One region of the Streptomyces sp. CRCS-T-1 genome, then DNA from elsewhere that is predicted to be linked to it. Evidence: riboswitches for the same ligand, from Rfam matches in the RefSeq annotation. Region 1 holds a riboswitch; each other region holds the start of a gene.

Region 1 (7,205 bases):
GCTTCATGCCCAGTGAGTACGCCTTGGCCTTCTTGCTCCCCGCGGCCGTCAGGCCCACCCGGTCCAGGGCGGCTGCGACCCGGGCCCGCCGGGTGCGGGGGTCGGCGGCCGGGTCGGCCGAGTCGTACCGGATGAGGTTGTCGCGGCCGGAGAGGAAGCCGTAGAGGGCCGGGCCCTCGATGAGGGCGCCGACGTGCGGCAGCACGGCGCGGGTGGCCCGGGGCATGGGCTGCCCGAGGACCCGCGCCGTGCCGGAGGTGGCCTCGATGAGGCCCATCAGCATGCGGATGGTGGTGGTCTTGCCGGAGCCGTTGGGGCCGAGGAAGCCGAAGACACTGCCCGCCGGGACGGTCAGATCGAGACCGTCGACGGCGAGCTGTCCGCCGCGGTAGCGCTTGGTGAGCGCGCGGGTGGAGATGACGGGGTCCGCGGGGTCTTCGGGCTCACCCCGCGCCTCCCGTTGCTCCGATTCCGTGGCGGACGGTTCGCCCATCGGCTTCCTCGTTCTCTTGGCGTCCCCTGGCGGCAGGGGACTTACTTCCCGGCGTCGGCCGCCTTCACCAGCGCGTCCTTGGTGACCAGGCCGACGTAGACCTTGCCGTCGTCCGTGATCAGGGCGTTGACCAGACGGGTCGAGAAGACCGTGCCCGAGCCGAACTTGCCGGTGACCTTGTCGCCGAGCGAGTCCATGAAGCCGCCGAGGTCGCCGCCGGCCTTGCCGGAGGGCACGCCCTCGCCGCCGGTGTCGAAGGTGGCTATGGCGTTCCAGCCCTCGCCGATGGTCTTCATGCCGTCGAGGCCCTGGCCGAGGTCCTCCTCCGACTTCGGGGCGTGCCGAGGGGCATCTCCCTTGTCGAAGTCCTTGCCCAAGTCCTTGCCGAAGCCCTTCTCGAGGCCCTTCTCGGAGCCCTTCTCGGGCGCCTCCTCCTCGGTGACCTTCGCCCCCTTCGGCGGGGTGAAGTCGAAGGTCGACGCGGCCGGCTTGGCGAAGTCGACCTGGGTGAAGCCCGCGTCGACGACGGCGGAGCCGCCGCTCGCCGGGGTCAGCGTGAACTTCAGCGGCGTGCCCGTCTTCGCGTCCACGGCCACGGTGATCGCACCGACCGTCGAGCCGGACTGCTTCGGCTTGATGAGCAGCTTGTAGGCGTCCCGCCCGGCGACCTGGGCGGTGCCGTCCACGGTCACGGAGGTCGTGTCGTCGGCGGCCTTGAGGGCCTCCTCGGCGAAGTCCTTCGGCGTGGCAGGCGGCTGCTGCCGGTGGTCCTCGCCGCTCTCGGAGGCCGTGCCGTGGTGGACCTCGTTCGACTTGCTGTCGTAGGCCCAGACGTCCTTGCCGTTGTGGACGATGCTGTACTCGGCGGCGTTCTCCAGCAGCGACAGCTTCTGCTTGTCCGGGCCGTCGGCCGCGACGCGCAGGGTGTGCGTGCCGGAGGCCAGTTCGGTGAGCTTGGCGGTCGGGTCGGCGGAGGAGCCGCCCTCGCCCCGGCCCGCGGCACCGGACATCAGGCTGCTCTCCAGCCCGCCGAGGTCCGGCAGCCCGAGGTCCGTGCTGATCTTCACGGTGCCGGACAGCTGCTGGACGTCCGACTTGGCGATCTTCTCGATGAGCTGCTGTGCGGTGATCTTCGGGAGGTCGGGGTCCCCGGAGTCGGCGAGCGCGGGGACCAGCCCGATCGTCGCGGCCGCCACCCCCATCACCGTGACCGGTACGACGTACCGCGCGGCCTTGCGCCGTCCGGAACGCCGCTCGTCGACCTCCCCGGCGGTCGTGCTGTCGTCGGATGCGTACGGTGCCATGTGTGCCCTACCTCCGTGGTCGGCGGCGGCTGTCCGTGTCGTCCACGCACTCGTCCCTGAGCCGCCATTCTCACCCGAACAGGTGAGGAGTGGTGTTTTCCCTGGTGTTCATCTGACCAAATCGGCCAGGGAAATACGTCAGACCCCGGACTCAACTCCACGTACTGCTGGGGTATGACACGGAGGACCGGCTCCTCCCCCGACCCGTAGGGGACGGGGGCCGGTTCGGGCGCCGCTTCGGGGCTAGCCCGCCCGGTGCACCACCGCGTCGCACAGCTCCACGAGTGCCGTCTTCGCGGCGCACTCGGGCAGGGGGGCCAACGCGGAGCGGGCGTCCTGGGCGTAGCGGACGGTGTCCTTCCGGGCCTGTTCCAGCGCCGGGTGGGCGCGCAGCAGGCGCAGGGCCTCGGCGTGCCGTTCGTCGTCGGTGAGGTCGGAGTCCAGCAGCTCGCACAGGGCGATGTCGTCCGCGAGGCCGAGCCGGGCCGCCCGCTCACGCAGCCGCAGCACCGGCATGGTGGGGATGCCCTCGCGCAGATCGGTACCGGGCGTCTTGCCGGACTCGTGGGAGTCGGAGGCGATGTCCAGGACGTCGTCCGCGAGCTGGAAGGCGACGCCGAGGCGCTCGCCGTACTGCGTGAGGACGTCCACGGTGGTCTCGTCGGCGCCGGACATCATCGCGCCGAACCGGCACGACACCGCCACCAGCGAACCGGTCTTGCCGCCCAGCACGTCGAGGTAGTGCTCGACGGGGTCGCGGCCGTCCTGCGGTCCGGCCGTCTCCAGGATCTGGCCGGTCACCAGCCGTTCGAACGCCTCGGCCTGCACCCGCACCGCCTCCGGGCCGAGGTCGGCCAGGGTGTGCGAGGCGCGGGCGAAGAGGAAGTCGCCGGTGAGGACCGCGACGGAGTTGTCCCAGCGGGTGTTCGCGCTCGCCACCCCGCGGCGCACCGTCGCCTCGTCCATCACGTCGTCGTGGTACAGCGTGGCGAGGTGGGTGAGCTCCACGACGACGGCCGAGGGCACGATCCCGGGCGCGTAGCGGTCACCGAACTGGGCGGAGAGCATCACGAGCAGCGGACGGAACCGCTTGCCGCCGGCCCGCACCAGGTGCTGGGCGGCCTCCGTGATGAAGGGCACCTCGCTCTTGGTGGCCTCGAACAAGCCTTCCTCGACAGCCGCCAACCCGGCCTGGACATCGGCTTCCAGAGCCTGGTCCCGCACGCTCAGCCCGAACGGCCCGACGTCGGTCACGAGGGGTCTCCTGTCTGCTGTGTCTGCCGGTGATTACGCGGATTGTCGATAGGTCGCTGCCATCACTCGAGTCAGCGTATCCGGTCACGTTTCGATCACCGCCAGCGCCCATGGTTACAGGCCGGGTGGTATCTGATCACGACCGTTATGTTTTCGATCAGCTCATAAGAACAGACATTTATCGACTTACCGGGAGGTAGTGAGATATGCACGATTTGCCGTGACGATTGCGCAAATTCCCTTTGACGGGAATTGCCCCACAGGCTCGTGATCAGTGAGTTGAATCACGTTAACCCCTGTGTCGCGCCACCCCGGCATCGACCCGTACCTCCTTCAGCCGAACGCCAGTTGAGCCTTGACTCTCGCAAAGGATCAAGCGGACCAAACACCCCCGACCAAGGTCAACCGCGCGATATGTGATTCCCATGCTTGTTCCCGACATGTGCTCTCGCATACGTTCCCGCCCTGTCCGGCGGACGCCGAATCCTGCCGCCGCCCGGACCCCCACACACAAACCGACTCACTCACGCAGGGCAGGAGCGGGGGACCCAGGTAAGTCGCCGGTCCGCACAGCGGCACGGCTCGGGGTGAAGCCGCGCACGGCAGTACATCGCCGTACGCGGCCGGGCACCTCCCGGCCCGAACCCGACAGCTCACCTCGCAGGCGCCGGAGAGGAATATCGCCATGGCCGGACGAGGCAAGCACCGTCGCCCCAGAACCAACCCGCTCTCCCGAGGTGTCGCGATCGCCGGCACCGGCGGAGCGGCCCTCACCCTCCCGCTCCTCGGAGCCACCTACGCGAGCGCCACCGAGGCGCCGCAGAGCGCACCCGCCGTCGCGCAGTCCCTGCCCCAGGCGGTCCAGCCCAAGTCGCTCACGTACACCGTGGCCAAGGGCGACACGCTCTACCGCATCGCGGACAAGTACGACGTCGCGGGCGGCTGGAAGAAGCTCTACAAGGACAACCGCTCCGCCATCGGCGACAGCCCGAAGGTGATCCACCCGGGTCTGAAGCTGAAGGTGTCGACGACGAAGGCGCCCGCCGCGAAGAAGGCGACCAAGTCGTCCGCTCCGGCCAAGCCGGCCGCCAAGCCCGCCGGTGGCGTCGCCAAGGCCACCCAGGCCTCGGCGAAGACCTACGCCGACAACCTCGACGGATGGATCCGCGAGGCGCTGGACATCATGGGCCAGAAGGGCATTCCGGGGTCGTACGACGGCATCCACCGCAACGTCATGCGCGAGTCGTCCGGCAACCCCCAGGCGATCAACAACTGGGACTCCAACGCCGTCAAGGGCACCCCGTCCAAGGGCCTGCTCCAGACCATCGACCCGACCTTCCAGGCCTACCACGTGGACGGCACGTCGTGGGACCCGTACGACCCGGTCGCCAACATCACCGCGGCCTGCAACTACGCGGCCGACCGCTACGGCTCGATCGACAACGTCAACGGCCCGTACTGAGCCGTCCCGCCCAGCAGTCGCTCGAGGACGACGGCGATGCCGTCGTCCTCGTTCGACAGGGTGATCTCGTCGGCCACGGCCTTGAGTTCGGGATGGGCGTTCGCCATCGCGACGCCGTGGGCCGCCCAGTCGAACATCGGGATGTCGTTGGGCATGTCACCGAAGGCGATGGTGTCCGCCGGCCGCAGCCCCAGATGCTCGGCGGCAAGCGCCAGGCCCGTCGCCTTGGTGACGCCGCACGGCTGCAGCTCGACCGTGCCGGGCCCCGACATCGTCACCGTCGCCAGTGAACCGACCACCGAACGCGCCGTCGCCGCCAACTCGTCGTCCGACAGATGGGGATGGCGCAGCAGCACCTTGCTGATCGGCTCGCACCACAGGTCGTCGCGCCGCTCGACCCGTACGGCCGGCAGGGTCGGGTGCGGCATCAGATAGCCCGGCTCGATGAGCGTGAGCCCGTCGACCCCGTCCTGGTCGACCGCCGCGTACACCTGCCCCACCTCCGCCTCGATCTTGCCGAGCGCGGTCTCCGCCAGCTCCCGGTCCAGGGTGATGGACCACAGCAGCCGGTCCGCGCCGGCGTCGTACACCTGCGCGCCCTGTCCGCACACCGCGAGCCCCGTGCAGCGCAGGTCGTCGAGGAGCGGTCGCACCCGCGGCGCCGGCCGGCCCGTCACCACGAGGTGCTGCGCACCGGTGTCCGCCACCCGCGCGAGCGCGGCGAGCGACCGGTCGGAGAGGGTGTCGTCGCCGCGCAGCAGCGTCCCGTCCAGGTCGGTGGCGATGAGTGAATATGCGATGGGTGCGGCCATGATCTGAGAATACGGACAGCGCGCCCCTTCGTTTCATCGCACCGTGGACACCGATTGCCCGGTTGAAGGCCTCTGCACCAGTTGGCAACAACATGGTCCGCTACCTACCGTCGAGGCCGTCTCGGGCGGTACCTTCCAAGTGTCCAGGGGGGACTTGATCGGGGGGTCAGGTTGAGCAGTGGGCGCATTCGCGTGGCTGGGCCCGGGGAGCTCGGCGAAGGGGAGAAGGAGCGCTGGCGCGCACTGCGCGCTGCCTCCGAGGCACCGCGCAACCCCTTCATGGAACCGGAGTTCACCGAAGCCGTCGGCCTGGTGAGGCCGCAGGCACGGATCGCGGTGGTGTACGAGGGGCTGGAGCCGGTCGGTTTCCTGCCCTACGAGCGAGGGCCGTTGGGCCAGGGCCGGGCCATCGGGCTCGGGGTCTCGGACGCGCAGGGGGCGATCCTGCGGCCGGGCCTGGACCTGGAGGCGGGCCGGCTCCTGAAGGCCTGCTCGGTGTCGAGCTTCGCCTTCGACAACCTGGAGGCCGAGCAGCGGCTGTTCGTCCGGTACGCGGCCGAGGAGCACGCCACCTACGTCATCGACGTGGAGAAGGGCTACGAGACGTACGAGTCGGTGCTGCGCGCCGAGTCGCCGAAGTTCCTGAAGACCACCCTGGCCAAGGAGCGCAGGCTGGGACGGCAGGCCGGCGAGACGCGGTTCGTGTTCGACGAACGCGACCCGGCCGCGCTGCGCACCCTCATGGAGTGGAAGTCCGCGCAGTACCGCAGGACGGGCCGGCAGGACCGCTTCGCCCGGGAGTGGATCACCCGGCTCGTGGGGCGGCTGGCCCGGACCCGGGCAGCTGAGTGCGCCGGCACCCTGTCCGTGCTCTACGCCGGAGAGCGGCCCGTCGCCGCGCACTTCGGTCTGCGCTCGGCCTCCGTCCTGGCCTGCTGGTTCCCGGCCTACGACCCGGAGTTCGCGAAGTACTCGCCGGGTCTGGTGCTGCATCTGCGCATGGCCGAGGCGGCGGCCGCCGAGGGCATCGGCATGCTCGACCTCGGGCGGGGCGCGGCGGAGTACAAGGACGCGCTGAAGACGGGCGAACTGCCCGTGTACGAGGGCGCGGTGACGCGACCGGGGGCGGGCGCGGCACTGCACTGGCTGAGCCGCGAGCCCGCGCGCCGCGCGCACAGCTTCGTCCGGGGCAGGCCGCGGCTCGCGGCGCTGGCCGCGCGGACTTTGAAGGGCGCGGCTCGGCTGCGCCGTGGCTGAGCACGAGTTCGTACCTGAAGGCGAGTTCGTACGTGAAACGCGATTTCGTACCTGACATGAGTGGGGGGTGAGGGGCGCATGGCTCGTTCGGCGCGTGCGCGGGAGGAGATACGGCGGTTCCTGGACATCGGGGCGGTTCAGGTCGCTGAGCTGGATCTCGACGGTGACGGTGACGAGGCGGTGCTCAGACCCGGGCCGGGGAGCCCGCCGGTGACGCACGGCGAGGTGTTCGTGCTGGTCCGCAGGGGTGGGCGGCCCGTGGGCACGCTGCTCGGGCGGGTGCCGGAGGGGGCGGACGCACGGGGTGTGCTGGAGGCGCGGGCGCGGGCGGAGTGTGCGGCCGGGGATGTCGAGGACGCCGGGTGTGCCGGTGAGCCTCCGTACACCAGTGTCGTCGTCGCGACCCGGGAGCGGGCCGGGCAACTGGCCCGCGCGCTGGACTCGCTGCTGGCGCAGGACCACCCCCGGTTCGAGATCGTCGTCGTGGACAACGCGCCCGTCACGGACGAGACGCGGGAGCTGATCGAGCGGAAGTACGCCGAGCGCGTGCGGTACGTGTGCGAGCGGGTGCCCGGCCTCGCGGTCGCGCACAACGCGGGCCTCGCGGCCGTGCGGGGCGAGGT
Region 2 (7,205 bases), 1.1 Mb from region 1:
AGACCGGCCGCGGCGAGCCGGTCGCAGAGCCGGCTGGCCGTGGGGAGGCCGATGTCCATCTGGTCCGCCAGGGCCGTGACGTTCAGACCGGGCCCCGCCTCCACGGTGCGCAGCGCCCGCAACTGGTGCGGGGACAGCCGCAGGGAGGCCTCCTGGGCGGCGACCGACCACAGGGCCGTCAGACTGTCCACGGCATCGGCGATCCGCGACGCGACGGCCTCAGGGCCATCGCCCGGCCCCCTCGCCCTGGGGTCGCCGGGGGCGCCGAGATCGGTCACGAAACGTCACTTTCCATAAGCTCCGGGCACTGCGGAGATCGCCCTCTTGCAAAGGCTGTACCCGATGAGCCGGGGGACAAGCAGACCCGTTCACCACCCGTCCGGGCCGCGTCCCGTTCAGCCCGCGCTGAGCTCCGTCAGCGCGGCCAGCGGCAGCGTGTGCTGGGTCTGCAGCACCTTGGCGCGCAGATAGCGGACGTTGTGCGCGGTGGTGAAGACGCCCGTCGGGACGCGGTCGCGCACATCGACGCCCAGCGTGCGCAACTGGTCCGCCTTGTCGGGGTTGTTGGAGAGCAGGTCCAGCTCGTCGATGCCCAGGGCCTTCAGCATCTGGGCCGCCGCCGTGTAGTCGCGGGCGTCCTCCGGCAGACCCAGGGCCGCGTTCGCCTCGTACGTGTCGAGCCCCTCGTCCTGGAGGGCGTACGCGTCGAGCTTGTTGTAGAGGCCGATGCCCCGGCCCTCCTGGCGGAGGTAGAGGAGCACGCCGCCGCGGTCGGCTATGCGCTCGACCGCCTCGCGCAGTTGCGGACCGCAGTCGCAGCGGGCCGAGCCGAACACGTCCCCGGTCAGGCACTCGGAGTGCAGCCGCACCAGCGGGACCGGGCCCGGCTCGCCCAGGACGACGGCCACGTGTTCCTGGCCGTCGGCCAGTCCGTGGAAGGTGACGAGTTCGGCGTCGACCTGGTAGCCGTCGTGAAAGCGCAGCGGTACCCGGACGCGGGAGCGCGGGGTGGCGAGGGCGGCTGGGGCGGCAGGGGTGTCGGGCATGCGGGGCCTCCGGATTCCGTTCCTGTTCGGCTGCACGGCCGTCTGCTGGGCCGTCTGCTTCAGATTTGAAGCAGATCCACGGTTCGGAACACTACCCTTGCTTTAAATTTGAAGCAACGAGGTTCAGTCGCTTGTGACGTGCCTCACTGAAGTCCCTCCAAGAGCAGTCGGCCGCCTCACGAACAGGCCGTGGAGGACCTCACGAACAGGCCGTGGAAGACCTCCGCCGCCACGGCACGTCGTCCGACGTCGGCCGTGCCCCGTCCTCCTGGAGCCCCTGCGCGATCGCCGCGGAGATCTCCTCCAGCTGCGCCACCTGCTCCTCGCTGAGCCGGTCGAAGACGAAGCTGCGCACGGTCTCGACATGACCGGGCGCCGCGCGCTCCAGTACGGCGAACCCCGCGTCGGTCAGCGCGGCGATGCTGCCCCGCTTGTCGTACCGGCAGGCCTCGCGCCGCAGCATGCCGTCCTTCTCCAGCCGGGACACCGCGTACGTCAGCCGGCTGCGCGTGATCTTCAGCCGCTCGGCGAGATCGGTCATGCGCAGGCGCTGTTCGGGGGACTCCGACAGGACGGACAGGATGGAGTAGTAAAGGTGCGGCATGCCGGCGTCCTGCTGGAGCTGCCGGTCGATCGCGTCCTCCAGAAGCAGCGAGGAGGCGATGTACGCGCGCCAGGCGCGCTGCTCCTCGGGGGTGAGCCAGCGAGTCGTCATGCCGCCAGTGTAGGTTTGTTTCAAACTTGAACCAAGACCCGGCGGGTCACGGCAGACCCTGAGTCCCGCCGGTCCGCCGTCCGACCCGACCGGGGAGCGTCGATGCCTCACCCGTACGTCCTGCTGTCCGCCGCCGTCTCCCTCGACGGCTACCTCGACGACACCGGGCCCGAACGCCTGCTGCTGTCCGGCCCGGCCGATTTCGACCGGGTCGACGAGGTCCGGGCATCCGTCGACGCGATCCTGGTCGGCGCCGGCACCATCCGCGCCGACAACCCGCGCCTGCTGGTCAACTCGGAGGAGCGGCGGGCCGCCCGCACGGCTGCCGGCCTGCCGGAATACCCCCTCAAGGTCACCGTCAGCGGCACCGGCGACCTCGACCCCGAGGCGCGGTTCTGGCACACGGGCGGCGAGAAGGTCCTCTACACGACCGACCAGGGCGCCGAGCGTGCCCGGGCCCTCGGCCTCGCCACCGACGTGGTCCCCCTCGGCGCCGACCTCGACTGGCGTCGGCTCCTCACCCACCTGCACGACGTACGGGGCGTACGGCGGCTCATGGTCGAGGGCGGCGGCCTGATCCACACCCAGCTCCTCACCCAGGGCCTCGCCGACGAACTCCAGCTGGTCCTCGCCCCGCTCTTCGTGGGCGATCCCAAGGCCCCCCGCCTCTTCGGCCCCGGCGGCTACCAGGGCGGCAGGCTCCGGCTGCTGGAGACGCGGCGGATCGAGGACGTCGTCCTCATGCGCTACGAGCCCACCGCCCCGGGCACCGGCGCCCTCGCCGCCGCGGCCGATCACCACTGGCTGGCCCTCGCCTGCGAGTTGGCGGACCTCTGCCCGCCGTCGGACACGGCGTTCAGCGTGGGCGCGGTGGTGGTCGCGGCCGACGGCACGGAACTCGCCCGCGGCCACTCCCGCGAGGGCGGCGACCCGCTCGCGCACGCCGAGGAGGCTGCCCTGGCGAAGCTCGACCCGTCCGACCCGCGCCTCGCCGGCGCCACGGTCTACAGCAGCCTGGAGCCCTGCGCCCGCCGCGCCTCCCGCCCCGCGCCCTGCGCCCGGCTGCTCCTCGACGCCGGCGTCCGCCGTGTGGTCACGGCCTGGCGTGAGCCGGACACCTTCGTCCGGGGCGCCGACGGCAGCGGAGTCCTGGCGGCCGGCGGGGCGGAGGTCGTCGTCCTCCCGGAGCACGAGCAGCGGGCCGAAGCCCCGAACCGTCACCTGCTCTAGAGGGCGGATTCCGCTGCTGAGCATGAGGTGGTCAAGAGTGGTCCCGCGGATGGCGTACACTGGAATCACAACGACGCGGGGTGGAGCAGCTCGGTAGCTCGCTGGGCTCATAACCCAGAGGTCGCAGGTTCAAATCCTGTCCCCGCTACTGAAGGCCTAGGGCCGGAATCCGAAAGGGTTCCGGCCCTAGGTGTTTTCCGGTTTCCGTGCCGCCATTACTGCCAGTGAGCGAACCGCACCACTCCGCACAACAACTGACACGCCGTCAATACCCGGCGGTCACTTACGGAGCGGTCAACTCGCCCGATTTAAGCCGGTCATGGCAGGTAAGTCCGCACGAAAAAGGTTAATGATCAAGTGGAATCGCTGGAATCCACACCCCGGGTCTATTAACGTTCGATAACGCAGCGCGGTCGTCCCAGCCGTCACAGAAGGCGGCTCCGTGCGCACGCGCCGAATCCTGAAAGGGAACCGGGGAACCACCACTTGGGGTGAATCGGGCGTAAACCGCCGTGGAAGCACGGTCGGTATACGCGCGTAGGAGACCTTCCTGCTCCGAACCCGTCAGCTAACCCGGTAGGCGAGAAGGAAGGAAAGGAGTACGCCCACGTGGCGTCCAACCGGCCTGCCCCCGCGGCCCCGTTCGCGCGGAACCAGCGCGACACCGAGACTTTCGGCTACGGCGGTCAGCGCACCGACGAGGGCCCGTTCCAGGAGTGGAACCCCACCGAGGAATCCATCCGTCCCGTCCGTGGCCGGCATCGCGTCACCAAGCAGCGCGGCGGAGGTCTCGCCCGCAGCTCCACCGTCCTGGGCGTCGGCGTCATAGCCGCCGTGGGCGCGGGTGGCATGGCCAGCGCCCAGACCGGCAAGCCGCCGGTGTCCATCTCCGTGTCGGACCTTCCCTCGGTGGGTTCCCTCATCTCGGACGACGACACCCCCGAGGGTTCCTCGACTCCGCTCAGCGGTCTCGGGGCCACGGCCACGGCCAAGGCCGAGGAGGGCTCCTCCGGCGCCGGCGAGGCGCTGCGCGCCCGGATCATGGCCCAGGTCGAGCACCAGCAGGAGCAGATCGACACCAAGGCCGCGCAGGACGCCGCCGACGCCGCCGAGAAGGCGGCCGCGGAAGCCGTGGCCAAGGCGGAGAAGGAAGCCAAGGACAAGGCCGCCGAGGCCAAGCGGAAGGCGGAGGAGGAGGCCAAGAAGAAGGCCGAGGCCGAGCGGCTCGCCGCCCTCGCCAAGCAGTTCACGCTGCCGACCTCCTCGTACACCCTCACCTCGACCTTCGGTCAGGCCGGTGCCTACTGGTCCTCCGGCTACCACACGGGTCTCGACTTCGCCGCCCCCACGGGCACGCCGATCAAGGCGGTGCACAGCGGCACCATCACCGAGGCGGGCTGGAACGGCTCGTACGGCTACAAGACGGTCCTCACCCTCGATGACGGCACGGAGATCTGGTACGCGCACCAGTCCTCCATCGGCGTCAGCGTCGGCCAGAAGGTCAGCACGGGCGATGTCATCGGCCGCGTCGGTGCCACGGGCAACGTCACCGGCGCCCATCTGCACCTCGAAGTGCACTCCGGTGGCTCCAGCAGCGGGATCGACCCGATGGCGTGGCTGCGGGGCAAGGGCCTGAACCCGTAAGCGCCACAAGCCAGTCGAAGCACCGGCAGCCCTGACGACGACCCCCCGACGTCAGGGCTGCCGGTTTTCGGTGTCTGCGGACCCGCTGCGCGCGGGGGCGTTTACAGGACCTTTGCGTCGGACCTGGAATGAGCCGCTCCGGTAGGGCCGTTGACGAGAGACATGACTTCTCTTCGCAAGCTCGGCTCCTCCGATCTCGAAATCTTCCCGCTCGCCCTCGGTGGCAACGTCTTCGGCTGGACCGCCGACGAGGCGCAGTCGTTCGCCGTGCTCGACGCGTACACCGCCGCCGGCGGCAACTTCGTCGACACCGCCGACGTCTACTCGGCGTGGGTCGACGGCAACCAGGGCGGCGAGTCCGAGACCGTCCTCGGCAAGTGGCTTGAGGCGCGCGGCAACCGCGCCGATGTCGTCGTCGCCACGAAGGTCAGCCAGCACCCCGAGTTCCAGGGCCTGTCCGCCGCCAACATCAAGGCCGCCGCCGACGCCTCGCTGCGCCGGCTGCGCACCGACTACATCGACCTCTACTACACCCACTTCGACCAGCCCGATGTGCCGGTGGAGGAGATCATCGGGGCGCTCGACGAGCTGGTGAAGGCCGGGAAGGTGCGGCACATCGCCGCCTCCAACATCTCGGCGGAGCGGCTGCGGGCCTCCCTGGAGTTCTCCGACCGCGAGGGCCTCGCCCGGTATGTCGCCCTCCAGCCCCACTACAACCTGGTCTCCCGCGACACCTACGAGGGCGAGCTCCAGGACCTCGCCGAGCGCTCCGGCCTGGCGGCCGTCCCCTACTTCGCGCTCGCGTCCGGCTTCCTCACCGGCAAGTACCGCCCCGGCACGACCGTCGACAGCGCCCGGGCCGGCGGCGCCGCCAAGCACCTGGAGACCGACCGTGGCCTCCGCGTCCTCACCGCCCTCGACGAGATCGCCACGACCCACGACGCCCCCGTCGCCACGATCGCCCTGGCCTGGCTCGCCGCGCAGCCCACGGTGGCGGCCCCGATCGCGTCCGCCCGCACGGTGGAACAACTGCCGGCCCTGGTCGGAGTCGGTGACCTCACGCTGACGGAGTCGGAGATCGCGCGTCTTACGGAGGCTTCGGCCTGAGCGGTCGCCGGGGCGGGGTTTCGTCCTGCTCGCCGAGCATGCTCGCCGTCTGAACGACCAAGGGCACAGCGCCCCGGCACGCGCTGCCGCGATGGGCCAGGGCCTGTGCGGTGGGGCTTCGGCCGGGGCGTTCGGCCTGGGGCTGGCGGCCGGCCCGGCTTTCGTTTGCCTGCTGCTGCAGCTTGACTGCCGTCGCACGCGCCGTCGGTGCGGCTACGGCCGTGGCGCCCGTACCGGACCGGCAGCTGACCGGCGCCAGACCGGCTGACGACCACACGGGACTGGTGGGCGGCCCGGCTTTCGTGGCCGACGGCTGCGGGCTGACCGCCGTCGGCAGGCCCTTCCGTTACCGGTCTGTGCGGCGGCGCTCCGGCTGGGGCGCTCGGCTGGGGCTGGCGGCCGGCCCGGCTGTCGTTTGCCTGCGGCTGCGGCCTGACTGCCGTCGCACGCGCCGTCGGTGGGTAGCGCCCGGCCCGGACCGGCGGCTGACCGGCTGACGACCACACCGGACTGGTGGCCGACGACCCGGCCTTCGTTGCCCGCGGCTGCGGGCAGACCGCCGGGCACGCGCCGCCGAGACCAATCCGTGCCGGGCGCCACGGCCGCGGCGCCCGGCACCGGACCAGAGCAGACGGCGACCGCACCGGACCGGAGGGCGACCGCACCGGACCGGCGGACAACCGGCATCGGACCGGCCGACGACCGGCCCCGTTGCCCGCGGCTGTCGGCCCGCGCCTCGGCTACGAGCGGTACGGGTTGTACGCGGGGTACGGCGTCGTCTTGTACGCGGGGTACGGCGTCGTCGGGGCGGGGTAGGGGGTCGTCGGGTAACCGTAGGCATGGCCGTATGTCCCTGTCGGGTGGCCGTAGCCGTAGGCGCCGTGTACCGGCCAGGGGGGTGCCGCCACCGGGACGGGTGGGGCGGTGATGCGGGCCGCGTGGTCCAGGGCGGGGCGGGCGGCGTCTCGGCGGCGCCAGAGTTCCTCCAGGAGCTCCCGTTCCCGTACGACGAAGTCGGGCCCGGCGCGGCCGCGGCGGCCCCGGTGGCGCAGGAACGCCAGAGAGGTCGCGTAGGACTCGTACTGCGCCACCGCCCGCGCCGCGGACTTCCCCGCGTGGCGGCGGGCGTACTGGCGGGCGATCCGCCTGGCCCGCATCGAGCCGAGCGCGTACGGCTCGGCCGGGGTCAGCCAGCCGGCGACGGCGTACGCGGGCAGCTCCGCCCGTACGGTCTTCAGCTCCCGCTGCCGGGTCCAGATCACCAGCCACGTCAGCAGCCCGAAGATGGGCACCATGAACGCCGCGTACACGGCGAAGAACCCGTACTCGCCGAACGCCGAGGAGCCGTTCCACATCGCGTGCATGCCCATCGCGAGCAGCAGCCCGGAGAGCGGGAAGGCGACGCGGCGGAGGCGGCGGCCGTCCGCCGCGAGCGCGGCGATGCCGAAGCCGATGCCCGTGAG
Region 3 (7,205 bases), 1.4 Mb from region 1:
CGCGGAGTTCTCGCTGGAGCGGATGAGGCGGATGACCTCGTCGATGTCGAGCAGGGCCGTGAGCAGGCCCTCGACCAGGTGCAGCCGGTCGCGCTTCTTGCCGCGGCGGAACTCCGAACGCCGCCGTACGACGGTGAAGCGGTGGTCGAGGTAGACCTCCAGGAGCTCCTTGAGGCCCAGCGTGAGCGGCTGGCCGTCGACCAGGGCCACGTTGTTGATGCCGAAGGACTCCTCCATCGGCGTCAGCTTGTAGAGCTGCTCCAGGACCGCCTCCGGCACGAAGCCGTTCTTGATCTCGATGACCAGGCGCAGGCCGTGCTCCCGGTCGGTGAGGTCCTTGACGTCGGCGATGCCCTGGAGCTTCTTCGAGCCGACCAGGTCCTTGATCTTGGCGATCACCTTCTCCGGGCCGACCGTGAAGGGCAGCTGGGTGACGACCAGTCCCTTGCGGCGGGCCGTCACGGTCTCCACGGCGACGGTCGCCCGCATCTTGAAGGTGCCGCGGCCCGTCTCGTACGCGTCCCGGATGCCGGGGAGGCCCACGATACGGCCGCCGGTGGGCAGGTCGGGGCCCGGGACGTGCTTCATCAGCGCGTCCAGATCGGCGTTCGGGTACCTGATCAGGTGGCGGGCGGCCGCGATGACCTCGCGCAGGTTGTGCGGCGGCATGTTCGTGGCCATACCGACGGCGATGCCCGAGGCGCCGTTGACCAGGAGGTTCGGGAAGGCGGCGGGCAGGGCCACCGGTTCCTGCTCCTGGCCGTCGTAGTTGGGGTTGAAGTCGACGGTGTCCTCGTCGATGGAGTCCGTCATCAGGCTCGTGGCCTCGGCCATCCGGCACTCGGTGTACCGCATGGCGGCCGGCGGGTCGTCGTTGCCCAGCGAGCCGAAGTTGCCGTGGCCGTCGACCAGGGGGACGCGCATCGAGAAGGGCTGGGCCATGCGCACGAGGGCGTCGTAGATCGACGCGTCGCCGTGCGGGTGCAGCTTGCCCATCACCTCGCCGACGACGCGGGCGCACTTGACGTACCCGCGCTCGGGGCGCAGGCCCATCTCGCTCATCTGGTAGACGATGCGGCGGTGCACCGGCTTGAGGCCGTCGCGTGCGTCCGGCAGGGCGCGGGAGTAGATGACCGAGTACGCGTACTCGAGGAAGGAGCCCTGCATCTCGTCGACGACGTCGATGTCGAGGATCCTCTCCTCGTACGAGTCGTCGGGCGGCGGGGTCTTCGTGCTGCGGCGGGCCATCGCTGCCGGCTCCTCCTGTTTGCTGGTCGCTCGCCTGCGGGGCGTTCCTGTCGGTGACGAGACGCCCCTTCGGCTCGCTCTTGCCTCTGCGATCCGGATCTGACGCCGACCATTGTGGACCGCCGCACTGACAACCGGGACAAGGACCCGGTCTCTGACGTCCGCCGCGCCGTCCGGGCCCGGCACAGCGGGTCACTCGATCTCGCTCTGCGCGTACGCGCAGCGGGAACTTCACCAGCGCTCCGCACGCTTGCATACAGTGGCAGGACCGGCAGGAATCCGCGGTCGGACGACCGCACCGCGATCGAAGGGACGTACATGCCCATGGGTCACACGGCCACAGCCCAGGCAGGCTCCGGGGGCCTGACAGCGACCGAGCACCGCCTGGCCAACGGCCTGCGCGTGGTGCTCTCCGAGGACCACTTGACCCCGGTCGCGGCGGTGTGCCTCTGGTACGACGTCGGCTCGCGCCACGAAGTCAAGGGGCGTACCGGCCTGGCTCACCTTTTCGAGCATCTGATGTTCCAGGGTTCCGCCCAGGTGAAGGGCAACGGCCACTTCGAGTTCGTCCAGGGCGCGGGCGGCTCGCTGAACGGCACCACCAGCTTCGAGCGCACCAACTATTTCGAGACCATGCCCGCCCACCAGCTGGAGCTCGCGCTCTGGCTGGAGGCCGACCGGATGGGCTCCCTGCTGACCGCCCTCGACGACGAGTCGATGGAGAACCAGCGCGACGTCGTCAAGAACGAGCGCCGCCAGCGCTACGACAACGTCCCCTACGGCACCGCTTTCGAGAAGCTGACCGCCCTCGCCTACCCGGAGGGCCACCCCTACCACCACACCCCGATCGGCTCGATGGCCGACCTGGACGCGGCGACCCTGGAGGACGCGCGCGCGTTCTTCCGGACCTACTACGCGCCGAACAACGCCGTGCTCTCCGTGGTCGGCGACATCGACCCGGAGCAGACCCTGGCCTGGGTCGAGAAGTACTTCGGCTCCATTCCCGGCCACGACGGCAAGCACCCGCCCCGGGACGGCTCGCTGCCGGAGACCATCGGCGAGCAGCTGCGCGAGGTCGTCGAGGAGGAGGTCCCGGCGCGCGCCCTGATGGCCGCCTACCGGCTGCCGCACGACGGCACACGCGCGTGCGACGCGGCCGACCTGGCCCTCACCGTCCTCGGCGGCGGCGAGTCCTCCCGGCTCTACAACCGCCTGGTACGACGGGACCGTACGGCCGTGGCGGCCGGCTTCGGTCTGCTGCGGCTCGCCGGGGCGCCGTCCCTGGGCTGGCTGGACGTGAAGACGTCCGGTGACGTGGAGGTGCCGGTCATCGAGACCGCCATCGACGAGGAGCTCGCCCGGTTCGCCGAGGAGGGCCCCACGGCCGAGGAGATGGAGCGCGCCCAGGCCCAGTTGGAGCGCGAGTGGCTGGACCGGCTCGGCACGGTCTCCGGCCGGGCGGACGAACTGTGCCGGTACGCCGTGCTGTTCGGCGACCCGCAGCTCGCCCTGACCGCCGTACAGCGCGTGCTGGAGGTCACTGCGGAGGAGGTCCAGGAGGTCGCCAAGGCCCGCCTGCGGCCCGACAACCGCGCGGTGCTCGTCTACGAGCCCGTAGCCGACGAGACCGGCGAGGACGCCGACGACGACACCGCAGCCGCGGCCACGAACGAGAACGAGGAGGCGGCCAAGTGACCGAGCTCGCCACAATGGACTTCCACCCGCAGCCGCAGGCGGGCGACGCCAAGCCGTGGGCCTTCCCGGCCCCCGAGCGCGGCACGCTCGACAACGGCCTCACGGTGCTGCGCTGCCACCGCCCCGGCCAGCAGGTCGTCGCCGTGGAGGTGCTGCTGGACGCGCCCCTGGACGCCGAGCCGGCCGGCCTCGACGGTGTGGCCACGATCATGGCGCGGGCCTTCTCCGAGGGCACCGACAAGCACTCCGCCGAGGAGTTCGCCGCCGAGCTGGAGCGCGCGGGGGCCACCCTCGACGCGCACGCCGACCACCCGGGCGTCCGGCTCAGCCTGGAGGTGCCGGCCTCCCGGCTCGCCAAGGGGCTCAACCTGATCGCCGACGCCCTCAGGGCGCCCGCGTTCGCGGACAGCGAGGTCGAGCGGCTGGTCACCAACCGTCTCGACGAGATCCCGCACGAGCTGGCCAACCCCGCCCGCCGTGCCGCCAAGGAGCTCTCCAAGGAGCTGTTCCCGGCGGGCTCGCGCATGTCGCGGCCCCGGCAGGGCACCGAGGAGACGGTCGCCACGATCGACTCCGCGGCCGTACGCGGCTACTACGAGAAGCACGTCCGCCCGGCGACGGCCACCGCCGTGGTCGTCGGCGACCTCACCGGCATCGACCTCGACGTGCTGCTCGGCGACACGCTGGGCGCCTGGACCGGCTCCTCGGCCGAGCCGCGGCCGGTGCCGCCGGTGACCGCCGACGACACGGGCCGGGTCGTCATCGTGGACCGCCCCGGCGCCGTCCAGACGCAGCTGCTGATCGGCCGGATCGGCTCGGACCGGCACGACCGCGTCTGGCCCGCCCAGGTGCTCGGCACGTACTGCCTCGGCGGCACCCTCACCTCCCGCCTGGACCGCGTCCTGCGCGAGGAGAAGGGCTACACCTACGGCGTGCGGGCGTTCGCCCAGGTCCTCAGGTCCGCCCCGGACGGGACCGGTGCCGCGATGCTCGCCATCAGCGGCTCCGTGGACACCCCCAACACCGGCCCCGCCCTCGAGGACCTCTGGACGGTGCTGCGCACCCTCGCCGCCGAGGGGCTGACCGACGCCGAGCGGGACGTCGCCGTGCAGAACCTGGTCGGCGTGGCGCCGCTCAAGTACGAGACGGCGGCGGCCGTCGCGAGCACGCTGGCGGACCAGGTCGAGCAGCACCTGCCCGACGACTACCAGGCCGCGCTGTACCGGCAGCTCGCCGCGACCGGCACCGTGGAGGCCACCGCGGCGGCCGTCAGCGCCTTCCCGGGGGACCGTCTGGTGACCGTCCTCGTCGGCGACGCGGCGCAGATCAAGGGCCCGGTGGAGGCCCTCGGCATCGGCGAAGTCACCGTCGTCACCGCCGAGTAGCGGGAAGCGAGCGGCACGCGCGCGTAGGGGCCCTGGTTGTCTTCTAAGGCACCAGGGCTCCCTTATGCCCGAATTGATGTGGGAGTTGCCTGTCTGCCCTGTGGGATGCGCTACAAAAGCCTGGATCCGTTTGGGAATTGAAAGTGGCGCCGCTTAGCGTCGTCCGGGCTGTTCGTCAGGCAGTGCGCCGCACCCGCGGCACCGGACAGTCATCGCCGAGTCCCCGTACGGCGCGAGCCAGGGGAGCCGGGGACCCACCGTAGTCCCTGGGGTGAATCGGACGCCCGCGCGAGTCGCGAGGGGGTCCGTAGGAGACCTTCCTGCTCCGAACCCGTCAGCTAACCCGGTAGGCGAGAGGGAAGGAAAGGACCAGCCACCACATGGCGTTCACGCGCGCCACCGGGAAGCACCGTCGTCCCAGCCGGATCCAGCGCCGCACGGCCCGCGCCGCGGGTGTCGCGGCCCTCGCCACCACCGGTGTCGTCGGCGCCGTGGCCGCCCCGGCCTTCGCCGCGGAGCCCGCCGCCGAGCAGACGGGCCTCACCCCGGTCGTCACCATGGGCGACACCGTGGCCCAGAAGATCGACGCCCAGGCCGTCGCCCAGAAGCAGGCGGCCGAAGAGGCCATCGCCAAGAAGAAGGCCGAGGAGGCCGCCCGCGAGCGCGCCGCCGAGGCGGCCAAGGAGGCCAAGGAGCGGGCCGAGAAGGTCCGCGAGGCCAAGGAGCGCGCCGCCCGCGAGGCCGAGCGTAAGCGTCTCAACACCTTCGTCTCCCCGATCTCCGGCTCGTACGTCTCCACCGGCTACAAGTCCGGCGGCGCCGTCTGGTCCTCCGGCAGCCACACCGGTGTCGACTTCCACGCCTCCAGCGGCACGGCCGTCCACTCGGTCGGCATGGGCGAGGTCGTCGAGGCCGGCTGGGGCGGTTCCTACGGCAACCAGGTCGTGATCAAGATGAACGACGGGACGTACACCCAGTACGGCCACCTGTCGTCCAGCAGCGTCTCGGTGGGCCAGAAGGTCACCCCCGGCCAGCAGATCGGCCTGTCCGGCGCGACCGGCAACGTCACCGGCCCGCATCTGCACTTCGAGGCCCGCACCGGCCCCGAGTACGGCTCCGACATCGACCCCGTCGCCTACCTCCGCTCGCACGGTGTGAACGTCTGAACATCCGACGGCGACTGTTCTTCCCGAAAGCCCCGGCTCCCTGAGCCGGGGCTTTCGGCGTTCGCCGCGACCGGCGTTCGTCACGGCTGCCGACTGTCCAAAAAATATCCCTGATTTCCTGCCTGCCGTCGGAAATTCCGGCTCATTGCAATAGAGTCACGGAACACGCGTCACCAGTCGACGTTTCACGGGGATTAATGGGGAGGTCGGTCATGCGTATTCCCGCGCACTCGGTGTGCACGGCCATCCGGGACGACATCGTCGCGGGTGTCTACGAGCGTGGCGGCCGGCTCACCGAGGAACTCCTCGCGCGCCGCTACGGCGTCTCGCGCGTCCCCGTCCGGGAGGCCCTGCGCACCCTGGAGGCCGAGGGCTTCGTGGTCACCCGGCGGCACGCGGGCGCGTGTGTCGCCGAACCCACCGAGCAGGAGGCCGCCGACCTGCTGGAGATGCGCATGCTGCTGGAGCCGCTGGGCGCCGCCCGCGCCGCCCAGCGTCGCACCGAGGCCCATCTGAAGGTGCTGCGCGGCCTGGTCAGGCTCGGCCAGGAGCGCGCCCGCCGGGGCAACAGCGACGACCTGCGCTCGCTGGGCGGCTGGTTCCACGAGACGCTGGCCCAGGCCTCCGGCAGCCCCGCGCTGACCTCGATGCTCACCCAGCTCCGGCACAAGATCGCCTGGATGTACGCCGTGGAGGCACCGGCCGGACCCGTGGAGTGCTGGGCCGAGCACGGCGCGATCGTGGACGCGGTGGCGCGCGGGGACGGCGAGCGCGCGCGGGCGGTCACGGCGCTGCACACCGAGCGCGCGACGGCCGCGCACCGGTTGCGTTTCGGTTCGGCGGGGGAGCGCGCCGAGCGTGTGAGGAACTCGCAACATGCCGTAAACACGGCAAGCCTGCGGCATTAACACAGGAGCCGTATACAAAGAGTGGGTAATTCGCGGGGGATTATTTCTGCTGCCCGCCGACGGGAAATGCACCGGAAAGGCGAAGAGCTCGCCCGAGGAATTCGGACGAGCTCTTCAGTGTGCGCCGGTTCGGGCGCGGGGAAATACTCAGACGGTCTCGGGCAGTTCCTCCAGGCCCTCGGAGACCAGCTTGGCCAGCCGGTCCAGGGCGGCGTCCGCGCCCTCGGCGTCGGAGGCGAGGACGATCTCCTCGCCGCCCTGGGCGCCCAGGCCGAGGACGGCCAGCATGGAGGCCGCGTTGACGGGGTTGCCGTCGGCCTTGGCGATCGTCACCGGGACGCCTGCGGCCGTGGCGGCTCGGACGAAGATGGAAGCGGGGCGGGCGTGGAGGCCCTCGGCCCAGCCGACGTTGACGCGGCGCTCAGCCATGTGTTGCTGCCCTTCGGTGTTCAGGGTTGTCTAGACCAGTTTCCCATAACGTGAAGCTGTGCCGGAGCGGCCCTGCTGACCGCCCCGGGGTGCCGTCGGATCGCGGCCTCGACCCGACTGACGCCCTCCACAGACTGCCTCGCGTCCGCTGTCGGACGCTAGCCGTACTCTGGGGCCCATGCAGACCTCGCCGGACCGGCACGAGTATCCCGCCCACTGGGAAGCCGACGTGGTGCTGCGCGACGGCGGTACCGCGCGCATCCGGCCCATCACCGTTGATGACGCCGATCGTCTGGTCAGCTTCTACGAGCAGGTCTCCGACGAGTCGAAGTACTACCGCTTCTTCGCGCCGTACCCTCGCCTGTCCGCCAAGG
Region 4 (7,205 bases), 200 kb from region 1:
CCACCGGCGAACTGCCCATCGTCGCCCCGCTCCTGGACGGCCAGGAGGAGGTCGGCCCGCGCACCGCCGCACGAGCGGCCTCGCGCGCCGGGTCCCGCTCCCGCCGCCGTACGCCCCCCAAGCGCTCGGCGCTGATGACCATCGCGGTGCCCTCGGCGTGCGTGATGGGCGTCGCGGGGATCGCCGCCGCGTCCGTCGGCAGCCTCACCGAGGACAGCGCCGCGGAGGCGCAGACGACCGCGGCGGACGCGCAGCCGGTCAAGCCGGCCGCCGCCAACAACAAGCTGGACACGCAGCTGCAGAGTCTCTCCGCCGGCGCGGACGACTTCGCCGACCGGGCCAGCCGTACGCAGGAACGTATCGACCTCAAGGCTCAGCAGGCGGCCGAGCGGAAGCGGGCGGCGGAAGAGGCGGCCCGCAAGGAGCGGCTGCGCCCGAAGTTCGCCATGCCGGTCGCCCGCCACGGACTCAGCGCGCAGTACGGCCAGTCCGGCATCAACTGGATGTCCCTGCACACCGGCATCGACTTCCCCGTCTCGTACGGCACGACCGTGATGGCCGCGACCGACGGCACCGTCCGCACCCAGTGGAACAGCGCCTACGGCAACATGCTGATCCTGACGGCGAAGGACGGCACGGAGACGTGGTACTGCCACCTCTCCACCTACACGGTCCCCTCCGGTACGACCGTGAAGGCCGGCGACTCGATCGCGCGCTCGGGCAACTCCGGCAACTCCACCGGCCCTCATCTGCACTTCGAGGTGCGGCCGGGCGGCGGCTCGCCGATCGACCCGCTTCCGTGGCTGCGCAGCCACGGCGTGGACCCGACGTAACGTCTCGGCAGCCTCCGCCGGTCCGGCCGGCGGAGGCTCACCTCACAGGGCTTCAGCGCCCCGGGGCTACAGCTTCTCCACCGGCGCGTACCGCAGCAGCAGCCGCTTCGGCTTGTCCCCGAAGTCGATCGTCGCCTCGGCGTTCGCGCCCGTGCCCTTGACCGCCACGACGGTCCCGAGCCCGAACTGGTCGTGTGTGACCCGGTCCCCGACCGCCAGTGACACGACCGGCTTCTCGGCGGTGCGGCGCGTGGCGAAACCGGAGGCGCCCGACGCCGACGACCGCGAACGGGACGACGACAGCGAGGACGCCACGGCGGAGACCGGCCCGGAGGACGCGGGCGCGGTCGCACCGGTCCGCTTCCACTCCAGATGGGTCGGCGGGATCTCCTCCAGGAACCGGGAGGGCGGGTTGTACGACGGCTGGCCCCAAGCGCTGCGCAGGGTGGAGCGGGTCAGATAGAGCCGTTCCCGCGCGCGCGTGATGCCCACGTACGCCAGGCGCCGCTCCTCCTCCAGCTCCTTGGTCTGGCCGAGGGCGCGCATGTGCGGGAAGACGCCGTCCTCCATGCCGGTCAGGAAGACGACCGGGAACTCCAGGCCCTTGGCGGTGTGCAGGGTCATCAGGGTGATGACGCCGTCGCCGTCCTCCTCGTCGGGGATCTGGTCGGAGTCGGCGACCAGCGCGACCTTCTCAAGGAAGTCGGCCAGCGTTCCCTGCTCGTCCTCGGCGCGCTCCTGCTCGAACTCCATGGCGACGGCGGCGAGTTCCTGGAGGTTCTCGATCCGGGTCTCGTCCTGCGGGTCGGTGGAGGCCTGCAGTTCGGCGAGGTACCCGGTACGGTCCAGGATCGCCTCCAGCACGGTGGCGGGGCCGGCGCCGGACTCGACGACCGTACGGAGGTCCTCCATCAGCGTGTTGAACCGCTTGACGGCGTTGGTGGAGCGCGCGGCCATGCCGTACGCCTCGTCGACGCGCTTCAGCGCCTGCGGGAAGCTGATCTTCTCGCGCTGGGAGAGGGCGTCGATCATCGCCTCTGCGCGGTCGCCGATGCCCCGCTTGGGGACGTTGAGGATCCGGCGCAGCGGCACCGAGTCCTCCGGGTTGGCCAGGACGCGCAGGTAGGCCAGGACGTCCCGGACCTCCTTGCGCTCGTAGAAGCGGACGCCGCCGACGACCTTGTAGGGCAGGCCGACGCGGATGAAGATCTCTTCGAAGACACGGGACTGGGCGTTGGTGCGGTAGAAGACGGCGACATCGCCCGCCTTCGCCTCGCCCGCGTCGGTGAGACGGTCTATCTCGTCGGCGACGAACTGCGCCTCGTCGTGCTCGGTGTCGGCGACGTAGCCGGTGATCCGCGCGCCCGTGCCCGCGTTGGTCCACAGGTTCTTGGGGCGGCGGGACTCGTTGCGCTCGATGACCGCGTTGGCCGCGGTCAGGATCGTCTGTGTGGAGCGGTAGTTCTGCTCCAGGAGGATCGTCGTCGCGTCCGGGTAGTCCTCCTCGAACTGGAGGATGTTGCGGATCGTCGCGCCGCGGAAGGCGTAGATCGACTGGTCGGCGTCGCCCACCACGCACAGCTCGGCGGGCGGCAGGTCGTCCGCGCTGGGCGGTACGTCGACGGGGTGCTCGGAGGTGCCCACGAGCTCCCGGACGAGGGAGTACTGGGCGTGGTTGGTGTCCTGGTACTCGTCCACCAGCACATGGCGGAAGCGGCGGTGGTAGTGCTCGGCGACGTCCGGGAAGGCGCGCAGCAGGTTGACCGTCGTCATGATCAGGTCGTCGAAGTCGAGGGCGTTCGCCTCGCGCAGCCGTGACTGGTACATCGCGTAGGCCTGGGCGAGGGTCTTCTCGAAGCCGTCGGCGGCCTGGGCGGCGAAATCCTCCTCGTCGATCAGCTCGTTCTTCAGGTTGCTGATCTTGGCGCTGAAGGACTTCGGCGGGAAGCGCTTGGGGTCGAGGTCCAGGTCGCGGCAGACCAGGGCCATCAGGCGCTTGGAGTCGGCGGCGTCGTAGATCGAGAAGCTCGAGGTGAAGCCGAGCTTCTTGCTCTCCCGGCGCAGGATGCGCACGCAGGCGCTGTGGAACGTCATCACCCACATGGCGTTCGCGCGCGGGCCGACGAGTTGTTCGACGCGCTCCTTCATCTCGCCGGCGGCCTTGTTGGTGAAGGTGATGGCGAGGATCTGGCCCGGGTGGACGTCCCGCTCGGCGAGCAGGTGGGCGATGCGGTGCGTGAGCACGCGGGTCTTGCCGGAGCCGGCGCCGGCGACGATGAGCAGCGGGGAGCCGGAGTGGGTGACGGCGGCGCGCTGGTTGTCGTTCAGCCCCTCCAGGAGCGCGGCGGCGTCCACCGGCGGGCGCGCGGCGCCGCCCCGGTAGTAGGCGTCGCGGTCCGGCGGCACGTCGAACTTCCCGCCGAACAGATCGTCCGGGACCGGCTCCGGTCCGTGATCGTCCTCGGGCGGCGGCGGGGGCTCGTCCGCGGGGCCCCGCTGGGCCTGGAGGTCCGCCAGGAAGCTGTCGTCAAAGAGGCTGCTCATCGCTCTCCGAGTCTAGGGCGCCCCACTGACAGCCCGCCGCCGCCCTGAGAACATCGCCGAAAGCACCCCCCCGTCACCCTCCAGGTCCGGGTGATCACAGGCCGCTATGGCCTCCACAATTGCGGACGAATGATGACCGACCTCCCCCGATTGATCACTCTCGGCGACGCTCATGAGTAAGGTCACGGAAATGTATCGGGCATATCACCCATCAACCTTCACAAGGGCCACACGAGTTGGCTACCGTGCGAGGAGGCCACACGACCCCCACCGGCGAACCTCGCCGGGCCGCGTGGCCTCCGCCGAGTCCGGCGTGCCGCAGCGGCAGCCAGAGCCGGGGACCCAACCGAGACCCCGGGGTGAATCGGCCCGACTCCCTTTCCGGAGAAGGCCGTAGGGCAACCCTTCCGAAGCACCCGCCCGAACCCGACAGCTAACCCGGTAGGCGGAGCATGGAAGGAGTCGCCTCCCTTGGCGTCGCACCGCAAGTCGCGTCCTACGGGTTCGCGCGTGGCAGGCATACGGACCCCCGCCCTCGCAACGGCGGCCCTCACCTCCGTGGCCCTGCTGTCCCAGTCGGCCAACGCCGCCCCCGAGGCCGACGACAAGCCCAGCCTGGAGGAAGTCGAGAAGAAGGTCGACGACCTCTACCGCCAGGCCGGGTCCGCGACCGAGAAGTACAACGGGGCGAAGGAGAAGACCGCCAAGCAGCGCAAGCGCGTCGACACCCTCCTCGACGACGTCGCCCAGCGCACCGAGAAGCTGAACGAGGCGCGGGAGGAGCTGGGCACCTTCGCCGCCGCCCAGTACCGCACCGGCGCCTCCGCCCCGGACACGGCGACGTTCCTGCTCGCGGACACCCCGCAGGACTACTTCGACCAGACCCAGCTGATGGACCGGATGACCGGCCGTCAGAAAGTGGCGGTCGACGACTACATCACTCAGCAGTCAGAGACGATGGAGAAGCGTCAGGAGGCCGCCGAGAGCCTCGAGACGCTCACCGAGTCGCAGGGCGACCTGAAGACGGCCAAGGCCACCGTCCAGCGGAAGCTCGCGGACGCGCGCGAGTTGCTGTCGAAGCTGACCGCCGAGGAGAAGGCGCGGCTCGCGGCGATCGAGAAGGAGAAGCAGCAGGAGGCGGCCCGCAAGGCCGCCGAGCTGGCCCGGCAGCAGGCCGAGCAGCAGAAGGAGCGGGAGCAGGAGCAGGAGGCCGCCCAGCAGCAGGGCGGCGGCTCCTCCTCGGCGGGTTCGTCCTCGGGGTCGTCGTCCACCGCGCCCGACTCCTCGTACGCCACCAAGGCCGACAAGGCGCTCGCCTTCGCCCGCGCCCAGATCGGCAAGCCGTACGTCTGGGGCGCCACCGGCCCTGGCTCCTACGACTGCTCCGGCATCACCCAGGCCGCCTGGAAGGCCGCCGGGGTGACCCTGCCGCGCACGACGTACGACCAGGTCAACGCCGGCACCACGGTCCCCCTGGCCGACGCACAGCCCGGTGACCTGGTCTTCTTCTACGACGATGTCACCCACGTGGGTATCTACATCGGCAACGGCATGATGATCCACGCTCCGAAGCCCGGCACGTACGTGCGCGAGGAGTCGATCTACTACGACGGCGAGTCGTCGATCCACAGCGTGGTGCGTCCGGCCTGACGGGTCTCGCAGGTTTTTGGGACCCCGCGCGCGTGGCCTGCCCGTAACGCGCGCGGGGCCTACCTAGCATCGGGCCCATGCCCGCGACCTCCCCCTCCGTCGCCTGGTGGGCGCGGCGTGCCCCGGCGGCCAGTGCCGCCGTGCTGGCGACCGGCACCCTGTCGGTCGGTCTGGATCTGGCGGGGTACGAGGTCCTCTCGCTCATCGCCCTCGCTCTCGCCTGCGCGGCCTGGCTGCTGTTCGCCGCGGACTTCACCCTGCGGCTGCTGCGGGCCGGGACGAGGTGGCGGGCGTACATCCGCAGGCCGGGCGTCCTCGAGAGCGTGACGACGACGGCCCTCACCACCGTGGCGGCGACCGCTGTCCTCGGGACCGCCTTCTCGGCGGCGGGCTCGCAGGCTCTGGCCGTGACGCTGCTGGTGCTCGCCGTGCTGCTCTGGCCGGTGCCGCTCGTCCTCGTCCCGCAGGGCGAGCAGCGGCGCAGGCCCGGGACGGTGTTCGCGCGCTGCATGGCCACCCAGGGGCTCGCCGTGCTCGGTGCCACGCTGGCCGCGGCCGAGTCGGAGGCGTGGCTCGCGCACGCGGCGCTGGTGCTGTTCTGGCTGGGGCTGGTGCTGTACGTCTTCGCCCTGGTCCGTTTCGATGTGCGGCAGGTGGCCGAGGGCACCGGCGATCACTGGCTCGCGGGCGGGGCCCTCGCCCTCTCGGCGCTCGCCGGGGCGCTGCTGATCAGCGCCGACAGCGTGCGTCTGTACCTGTGGAACGTGGACGACCGGGACGTCCTGCGCAATATGACCGTCGCCCTGCTCGTGCTCGCGCTGGTCTGTTACGCCGTCCTGCTCGCCGCCGAGTTCCTGTGGCCCCGGCCCCGTGATGACGTCCGCCGCTGGGCGACCGTGTTCACCTGGGCCACGACGGGGACGGCGGCACTGGGCGTCGCCGTCGCCCTCGACGTCTCCTGGCTCGACGGTTTCGGGGAGGCACTGTTGTGGATCGCCATCGCCGCGTGGCTGGTGGCCGCCGCCCTGACGGCCGCCGCGGCCCGGTCCGGTGCCCGGCCCGGCCGGCGGGTCAGGTCCAGAGCACGGCGATGAAGACGTTCGCCGTGGTCAGCAGCCCGACCAGGCCGAACAGGCCCTTGTCCACCTTCTCGTCGTCCCGTTTCACATAGACCAGGCCGAGGATCACGATCAGCAGGGCCAGCTTCACACCTATCTTGATGTTGTTCACGGACTGGTCGTCGGCCTGGTTGAGGCCGATCAGGATCACACCGGTGACCAGCATCGTCAGCGCGCCGTGCAGCATCGCCGGGGTGTAGCGGGCGGTGCCCTCGCCCATCGCCTTCATCTGGGTGAGAAAGCCGCCCAGGAGCGAGGCGATGCCGATGATGTGGAGACCGACGAAGAGGTGGATGAGAACGTCCATGAGGCCGGAGCCTAATCAGGGGGTCCGATCCGCCCGGCACCGGCCCACCGATGCATATATGCGCCCCATAGCACCCGATCACTGGCACTCGCCCGGGAAATCGACGCATCGGTCATCACGCTGAGTGAAGACGACGGCGCCGGGGCGGGATCACGGTCGCATACGGTCACCGCCGGTCCTCTCGGGACAGTTCCGCGCACCGGCCACGGGCCCGCCATGGCGAGGTTTAGCGTCCTGCCCCAGGTGACCGGCTCCCCACCGCCGCCCGGGCCAGGGGCGGCAGTCGGGCACCACCGCCAGAAGGTCCGGCGGCGGCCCGCTTCCCCTGTGCGGGCCGTCGCCGGACGCGCAGGCCGCCCGTCCGCTCCCCACTGCGGTCGTCGCACGCCCGGCGGTCGCAGGAAAGGACGTGGCACCCCAGGTGGCAGCGCACCGCAAGCCCCGACAGCGCACCGCGAGCGGCAACACGGCCCGTACGGCCGCCACGATCGCGCTCGCCGGCGCGGCGACCGCGACGGGCTTCGACGGAACCGGACACGCCGAACCGCAGCTCACCCCCGGCCAGGTCAAGGCCGAGGTGGACAAGCTGTACCAGGAGGCGGAGGTCGCCACCGAGAAGTACAACAGGGCGAAGGAGAAGGCCGACGCCGCCGGAGAGCGGATCAGGAAGCTCCAGGACCAGGCGGCCCGCAAGGAGGAACGGCTCAACTCGGCCCGCGACGCCCTGGGCTCCCTCGCCGCCGCGCAGTACCG

What was found. Region 1 has a riboswitch for cyclic di-AMP ahead of NNW99_RS14690 (LysM peptidoglycan-binding domain-containing protein). Riboswitches for the same ligand answer to the same signal wherever they lie in the genome.
Positions count from the first base shown of each region.
Region 2: another riboswitch for cyclic di-AMP. It lies ahead of NNW99_RS20000 (M23 family metallopeptidase); the one in region 1 lies ahead of NNW99_RS14690 (LysM peptidoglycan-binding domain-containing protein).
Region 3: another riboswitch for cyclic di-AMP. It lies ahead of NNW99_RS08550 (M23 family metallopeptidase); the one in region 1 lies ahead of NNW99_RS14690 (LysM peptidoglycan-binding domain-containing protein).
Region 4: another riboswitch for cyclic di-AMP. It lies ahead of NNW99_RS13685 (C40 family peptidase); the one in region 1 lies ahead of NNW99_RS14690 (LysM peptidoglycan-binding domain-containing protein).

Region 1 covers NZ_CP101651.1:3,301,393-3,308,597, forward strand. The annotation lists gene NNW99_RS14675 (ABC transporter ATP-binding protein) at 1-493, opposite strand, end outside; gene NNW99_RS14680 (outer-membrane lipoprotein carrier protein LolA) at 535-1,797, opposite strand; gene NNW99_RS14685 (polyprenyl synthetase family protein) at 2,041-3,051, opposite strand; cyclic di-AMP (ydaO/yuaA leader) riboswitch at 3,558-3,733, shown strand; gene NNW99_RS14690 (LysM peptidoglycan-binding domain-containing protein) at 3,737-4,513, shown strand; gene NNW99_RS14695 (HAD family hydrolase) at 4,477-5,325, opposite strand; gene NNW99_RS14700 (GNAT family N-acetyltransferase) at 5,512-6,582, shown strand; gene NNW99_RS14705 (glycosyltransferase family 2 protein) at 6,661-7,205, shown strand, end outside.
Region 2 covers NZ_CP101651.1:4,404,959-4,412,163, forward strand. The annotation lists gene NNW99_RS19975 (MarR family winged helix-turn-helix transcriptional regulator) at 1-278, opposite strand, end outside; gene ribA (GTP cyclohydrolase II) at 396-1,046, opposite strand; gene NNW99_RS19985 (MarR family winged helix-turn-helix transcriptional regulator) at 1,246-1,761, opposite strand; gene NNW99_RS19990 (dihydrofolate reductase family protein) at 1,864-2,991, shown strand; tRNA gene NNW99_RS19995 (tRNA-Met) at 3,066-3,139, shown strand; cyclic di-AMP (ydaO/yuaA leader) riboswitch at 3,433-3,589, shown strand; gene NNW99_RS20000 (M23 family metallopeptidase) at 3,601-4,635, shown strand; gene NNW99_RS20005 (aldo/keto reductase) at 4,798-5,742, shown strand; gene NNW99_RS20010 (PrsW family intramembrane metalloprotease) at 6,483-7,205, opposite strand, start outside.
Region 3 covers NZ_CP101651.1:1,935,818-1,943,022, reverse strand. The annotation lists gene NNW99_RS08565 (DNA topoisomerase (ATP-hydrolyzing) subunit A) at 1-1,248, opposite strand, end outside; gene NNW99_RS08560 (pitrilysin family protein) at 1,573-2,943, shown strand; gene NNW99_RS08555 (pitrilysin family protein) at 2,940-4,328, shown strand; cyclic di-AMP (ydaO/yuaA leader) riboswitch at 4,532-4,696, shown strand; gene NNW99_RS08550 (M23 family metallopeptidase) at 4,709-5,494, shown strand; gene NNW99_RS08545 (GntR family transcriptional regulator) at 5,707-6,402, shown strand; gene NNW99_RS08540 (HPr family phosphocarrier protein) at 6,550-6,831, opposite strand; gene NNW99_RS08535 (bifunctional GNAT family N-acetyltransferase/acetate--CoA ligase family protein) at 7,010-7,205, shown strand, end outside.
Region 4 covers NZ_CP101651.1:3,100,881-3,108,085, forward strand. The annotation lists gene NNW99_RS13675 (M23 family metallopeptidase) at 1-833, shown strand, start outside; gene pcrA (DNA helicase PcrA) at 900-3,377, opposite strand; cyclic di-AMP (ydaO/yuaA leader) riboswitch at 3,682-3,840, shown strand; gene NNW99_RS13685 (C40 family peptidase) at 3,849-5,027, shown strand; gene NNW99_RS13690 (hypothetical protein) at 5,105-6,121, shown strand; gene NNW99_RS13695 (hypothetical protein) at 6,099-6,452, opposite strand; gene NNW99_RS13700 (C40 family peptidase) at 6,874-7,205, shown strand, end outside.